2 linked regions of the Cereibacter sphaeroides 2.4.1 genome follow. The protein of the gene in region 1 binds, or shares a complex with, the protein of each later gene. Links are inferred from orthologs where the notes say so. Each region holds a gene or a part of one and is shown on either strand. Other genes may lie near its edges.

Region 1 (3,122 bases):
AAGCAGGTCGAGACGCTGGGCGAGAAGGCCCCGGGCCAGATCGAGGCGCTCGATCTGGATCAGCTGCAGCTCACGATCGCGGGCGCGGACCTGACCGGCGACGGCAGCCTCACCTTCGACAACAGCGACACGACGACCTTCGGCGGCGTGCCTGCGCCCACGGGACAGATCGACCTGAAACTGGTGGGTGGCAACGCCCTGATCGACAAGCTGGTCAGCATCGGGATCGTGCCGCAGGATCAGGCGATGGCCGCGCGCATGATGCTCGGCCTTTTTGCCCGTCCGGGCGAGGGCGAGGACACGCTGACCTCGACGCTCGAGTTCAAGGACAAGGGCTTCTACGCCAACGGCCAGCGCCTCCAGTAAGCTCGGCGCCCCCGCCCTGCGGCGGGGGCGGCCCTCCATTCCGCGGGATCGCGGCCCCGCGCCACGGCGCACCTCTCTGGCCCGGCCGTCCCATCGGGCAGTCTGCGCGCCTTCCGATCAGTCCGACCGAACGCCGTTCCATCAGACAGACCGCGCGCCGTCCCATCGGCGCGCACCTCTTCCCGACGGAACGTCGGTTCCTGCGGCTCCGGCGCTTGTCACGACGGGCGCGCCCGATTACCTCGGGACGGAACCCAGAGGAGCCAGCCCATGACCGAACCGCTCGACCGCCTGACCGACCGGCTGCTGCAGGTCGCCCGCAGCGCCGGAGCAGAGGCCGCCGATGCGATCGCGGTGCGCGGCACGTCGCTCTCCATCGACATCCGCGAGCGCGCGCTGGAGCAGGCCGAGCGGGCCGAGAGCGTCGAGGTGGGCCTGCGCGTGCTCCTCGGCGGCCGGCAGGCCTGCGTTTCGGCCTCCGACATCTCCGAGGCCACCCTTTCGGCCATGGCCGAGCGCGCGGTCGCCATGGCGCGGGAAGCGCCCGACGATCCCTGTGCGGGCCTCGCCGACCCCGCCGAGATCGCGCGCGGATGGGATCTGGCGGCGCTCGAGCTGGTCGATCCGTCCGACGAGCCCTCGCCTGCGGCCCTGGAGGAGGATGCCCGCGCGGCCGAGGCCGCGGCGCTCGAGACGGCCGGCATCTTTCAGGTCGAGGCGGGCGGCGCCTGGTCGCGCCGCGAGATGCATCTGGCGGCCAGCAACGGCTTTTCCGGCGGCTATGCGCGCAGCTCGCGCTCGATCTCGGCCGTGGCCTTCACCGGCTCGGGCACGCAGATGGAGCGCGACTGGGCGGCCGAGACCCGCATCTTCGGCGCGGACCTGCCGGCGGCCGCCGAGGTGGGCCGCCTCGCCGCCGAACGCGCCATGGCCCGCAAGGGCTCGCGCAAGCCGCCCACCGGCAGCTTCCCGGTGCTCTATGACGAGCGCATCGCGGCCTCGCTGATGAGCCACCTGTTGTCAGCTGTCAACGGCGCCACCATCGCCCGCGGCGGCTCGTGGCTGCGCGACGCGCTGGGACAGCAGGTGCTGCCCGCGCATCTGTCCTTCATCGAAGATCCGCTGCGGCCGCGCACCGGCTCGTCGCGCCCCTTCGATGGCGAGGGGCTGCCCACGCGCCGCCGCGCCATCGTCGAGAACGGGATCCTGACCGGCTGGACGCTCGACCTCGCCACCGCGCGGAAGCTGAAGATGGCGAGCACGGCCAATGCTGCGCGCTCGACCTCGCAGCCGCCCTCGCCCTCGGTCTCGAACACCGAGCTCACGCCCGGCACGGCCACGCGGGCCGAGCTGCTGGCAGAGATGGGGACGGGCCTTCTCGTGACCTCGCTCATGGGCTCGTCGATCAACGGCAACACGGGCGACTATTCGCGCGGCGCGTCGGGCTTCTGGGTCGAGCGCGGCGAGATCGTGGGGCCGGTGAACGAATGCACCATCGCGGGTAACCTGCGCGACATGCTGCGGACCATCGTGCCCGCGAACGATGCGCGGCCGCACCTGTCCAGCCGGGTGCCGAGCCTCCTCGTGGAGGGCCTCACGATTGCCGGCGCGTGACCTCGCGCTGCTGAGCGAGGCCGCGCGGGCGGCGGGGCCGGTCGCGCTCCGCTACTGGAAGAATGCGCCCCGCGCGTGGGAGAAGGACGGGAATGCGGGGCCGGTGACCGAGGCCGACCTCGCGGTGAACCAGGCGCTCGAGCAGAGGCTCCGCTCGGCACGGCCCGATTACGGCTGGCTTTCGGAGGAGAGCGCCGACAGCGGAGAGCGGCAGGGGGCCGAGCGCGTCTTCATCGTCGATCCCATCGACGGGACGCGCGCCTTCATGGCGGGCGAGGATACTTTTGCCGTCTCGCTCGCCGTGGCCGAGGCAGGGCGGATCGTGGCCGCGGCGGTCTATCTGCCGGCGCTCGACCGGCTCTATACCGCGGGCGAGAGCGCGCCTGCGCTGCGCGACGGGCAGCCCATCGCCGCCAGTCAGCGCACCGAGACCCAAGGCGCCACGCTCCTGGCCACGCGCCACACGCTCGGCGACAGCCACTGGCCCGGGGGCGTGCCGGATGTAAAGCGCAGCTTTCGCGCCTCGCTCGCCTTCCGGCTCTGTCTCGTTGCCGAGGGGCGGCATGACGGGATGCTCATGCTGCGTCAGGCATGGGAATGGGATATAGCCGCAGGCAGCCTGATCGCCGCCCGCGCGGGCGCCGCCGTCTCCGACCGGTTCGGCCAGCCGCTGACCTTCAACGGCAGCCCTCCGCAGACCCCCGGCGTGATCGCCGCCGCCCCGGGCGTGCATGCGGATCTGCTGCGTCGTCTCATGCCCTGATTGCGGGACGAGACCCCGGACGGTCCCCGGCGCCCCTTCGGCTGTGAAAAAGCTGGGCGGGGAAAGAGCGGTTCAGCCGGGCCGCATCTCCTGCCGCCTTCGACTGTGGCGGAGCCGAGCGGGTAAAAGAGCGGGTCTGTCCGACTCCGGTCCTCTGCCCCGCCTCGTGATCCTGCCGAAGCTGTGAGCGCGCCGCTCCGAGGCGCACGGCAGGCGTCACCGCCAAGGCAACGCCCGCCGCAGGCCCTCACTTGTTCGTGCGGCCGCGCTGGTTGGGATCGATCCCGCCCCAGGGGTTCGTGTCGTTCATCACGTCGCCTTCGAACGTATTCTCGCCCTCCATCGGCGCCTCGCCGCGCCGCAGACCTGTCGAGCGCCC
Region 2 (3,166 bases), 2.2 Mb from region 1 along the record:
CCCTGCGCCGAGGGGCGGCCTGCGCTCTGCGAGAAGGCGGCGCGCCATCATGCGGTGGGCGAACTGATGACCGGGCACCGGCGGCTGTCGCTCGGCGGGCGGTCCGTGCACCATCACCTCGGCATCTCGGGCTTCGCCACCCATGCCGTGGTGGCGCGGCCGTCGCTGGTCCGCGTCCCGCGCGAGGTCCCGCCCCATGTCTCGGCGCTTTTCTCCTGCGCCATGCTGACGGGGGCGGGGGCCGTCTTCAACACGGCGCAGATCCGGCCCGGCTCGAAGGTCGCCGTGGTGGGGCTGGGCGGCGTCGGCCTGTCCGCCATCCTCGGCGCGGCGGCGGCCGGAGCGGCCGAGATCGTGGCGATCGACCCGTTTCCCGCCAAGATGGAGGCCGCGCGCGCCATGGGCGCGACGCTCTCGGTGCCCGCGGACGGAGATACGGTGGCGGCGGTGCGCGACCTGACGGCGGGCGGCGTCGATTACGCCTTCGAGCTGGCGGGCTCGGTCCGGGCGCTCGAAACCGCCTTCGCCGTCACCCGCCGCGGCGGCATGACGGTGACCGCGGGCCTGCCCCACCCGGACGACCGGATGTCGCTCGAGGCACTGAAGCTCGTGGCCGAGGAGCGCACCCTGAAGGGCAGTTACATCGGGTCCTGCGTGCCCCAGCGCGACCTGCCGCGGATGCTGGCGCTGCACCGCCGCGGCCTGCTGCCGGTCGAGAAGATGCTGACCCACCGGCTGAAGCTCGACGAGATCAACCTCGCGATGGACCGGCTGGCCAAGGGCAGCGCGATCCGGCAGGTGGTGGACCTCGGCTGACGCGGCGCGACCCGGCCCGGGGTGGCGCCGCGCGGCCGTCAGGCCTTGCTGCCGCCGACCGTCAGCCCGCCGATCATCAGCGTGGGCTGGCCCACGCCCACCGGCACCCATTGACCCTGCTTGCCGCAGTTGCCGATGCCGGGATCGAGCTTCATGTCGTTGCCGATGGCGCGGATCTGGCGCAGCGCCGTCGCGCCGTCGCCGATCAGGGTCGCGCCCTTCACCGGGGCGCCCACCTTGCCGTCCTTCACCAGATAGGCCTCGGTGCAGGAGAAGACGAACTTGCCGTTGGTGATGTCGACCTGACCTCCGCCGAAGCCCACGGCATAGATCCCGTCCTTGAGGTCGGCCACGATCCCGGCCGGATCGGCATCGCCGCCCAGCATGTAGGTGTTGGTCATGCGCGGCATGGGGATATGGGCATAGCTCTCGCGGCGGCCGTTGCCGGTCGAGGCGGTGCCCATCAGCCGGGCATTCTGGCGATCCTGCATGTAGCCCACGAGGATGCCGTCCTCGATCAGGACGGTGCGGTTCGAGGGCGTGCCCTCGTCATCGACCGAGATCGAGCCGCGCCGGTCGGGGATCGTGCCGTCGTCGAGCACGGTCACGCCCGGCGCCGCGATCCGCTCGCCCATGAGGCCCGCGAAGGCCGAGGTCTTCTTGCGGTTGAAGTCGGCCTCGAGCCCGTGGCCGATGGCCTCGTGCAGAAGGATCCCCGGCCAGCCCGCGCCGAGCACCACATCCATCACCCCGGCAGGTGCGGGCACCGCCTGAAGGTTCACCGTGGCGATGCGCACCGCCTCGCGTGCGGCGGCCTGCCACCAGTCGGGCTCCATCAGCTTCGACAGGCCGAAGCGTCCGCCGCCGCCGAAGCTGCCCGACTCGCGCCGGCCGTTCTCCTCGACGATCACCGAGACATTCATCCGCACCATCGGCCGCACGTCGGCGAGCCGCGTGCCCTCGGGACGCAGGATCTCGACCTCCTGCAGCCCCGCGCCGACCGTGGCCGAGACCTGGATCACGCGGGGGTCGAGGTCGCGCACGAAGGCGTCGATCTCGCGAAGAAGCTCGATCTTCACCGGGAAGGCCGCATCGGCCATCGGATCGAGGTCGGCATAGAGCCTGCGGTTCGTCCCCGCAGGCGGGGCCGCCATCGCGCCGCCGCCGTCGCCCACCGCGAGCCGCGCCGTCTCGCAGGCCCGCTTCAGCGCCTGTTCGGAAATCTGGGTCGAATGGGCGTAGCCTGCCACCTCGCCGCGCACGGCGCGCAGCCCGAAGCCCTCGGAGGCATCGTAACTCGCCGTCTTCACCCGCCCGTCGTCGAGCACGAGTGATTCCGAGCGCGACCTTTCCAGGAAGAGTTCGCCGTCGTCGGCGCCCCGCGTCGCTTCGCGCAGGATCGCGGAGGCGGTCTCCACGTCCAGATGCGTCTCGAAAGGCCGGAAAGCCGAGTCGGTCATGACTACTGTCCTTGATTCAGATCAAATGATGACGCTTCGACGCATCGTTTTCCTTGTCGTCGCCAAAACAATATGGTCTCAATCGGTTCAGGAACAACGGGAAATCTGCCCGGTTTCCGGGCGGCGAACTGACGGCACGATGGCCGGCCGAAGCCAACGGGATCTGAACATGAGACATTCCACGACCTTGACCGGATGCGCCACGGGGGCGGCAGGGCTTCTGGCGGCCACGGCCGCGGCCGCGCAGCAGCAGAGCCTCGAGATCATCGGGCGGCCGCAGCCGGGGGGCACGGGCTTCCAGCCTTCGGCGAGCCCGGTGGCCACGCAGATCCATTGGCTCGACGGGTTCATCCTCGTCATCATCGCCGCCATCACCATCTTCGTCACGCTCCTTATCCTCTATGCGGTCTGGCGCTTCCATGAGAAGCGCAACAAGGTGCCGGCCCGCTTCACCCACAATTCCCCGCTCGAGATCGCCTGGACGATCGTGCCGATCGTCATCCTCGTGGCCATCGGGGCCTTCTCGCTGCCGGTGCTGTTCAACCAGCAGGAAATCCCCGAGGCGGACGTGACGGTGAAGGTCACGGGCTACCAGTGGTACTGGGGCTACGAATATCCCGACGAGGAAATCTCGTTCGAGAGCTACATGATCGGCTCGCCCGCCACGGGTGGCGACAACCGTATGTCGCCCGAGGTCGAGCAGCAGCTGATCGAGGCCGGCTACAGCCGCGACGAGTTCCTGCTGGCCACCGACACCGCCATGGTCGTGCCGGTGAACAAGACCGTCGTGGTGCAGGTGACCGGTGCCGACGTGATCCACTCCTGGACCGTGCCCGCCTTCGGCGTGAAGCAGGATGCGGTGCCGGGCCGGCTCGCGCAGCTCTGGTTCC

Evidence for each region.
Region 2: the proteins of RSP_RS12935 (region 1) and tldD are in contact, whole or in part, in a solved structure (PDB 5NJ9), measured with the Escherichia coli proteins. The link is inferred for Cereibacter sphaeroides 2.4.1 from one-to-one orthologs.

The regions. Positions count from the first base shown.
Region 1 is NC_007493.2:2,665,483-2,668,604, forward strand. The notes cover bases 1-2,808. They hold RSP_RS12935 (TldD/PmbA family protein), read left to right. Parts: upstream 1-636; coding sequence 637-1,980; downstream 1,981-2,808. Other genes in these bases: RSP_RS12930 (DUF2125 domain-containing protein), read left to right, coding at 1-366; RSP_RS12940 (3'(2'),5'-bisphosphate nucleotidase CysQ), read left to right, coding at 1,967-2,743. Outside these bases: RSP_RS12945 (hypothetical protein), read right to left, coding at 2,991-3,122.
Region 2 is NC_007493.2:415,683-418,848, forward strand. What follows is about bases 66-2,917. They hold tldD (metalloprotease TldD), read right to left. Parts: upstream 2,277-2,917; coding sequence 855-2,276; downstream 66-854. Other genes in these bases: RSP_RS02080 (alcohol dehydrogenase catalytic domain-containing protein), read left to right, coding at 66-816; coxB (cytochrome c oxidase subunit II), read left to right, coding at 2,446-2,917. Also shown: more of RSP_RS02080, read left to right, coding at 1-65; more of coxB, read left to right, coding at 2,918-3,166. UniProt on the Escherichia coli protein: Metalloprotease involved in CcdA degradation. Suppresses the inhibitory activity of the carbon storage regulator (CsrA).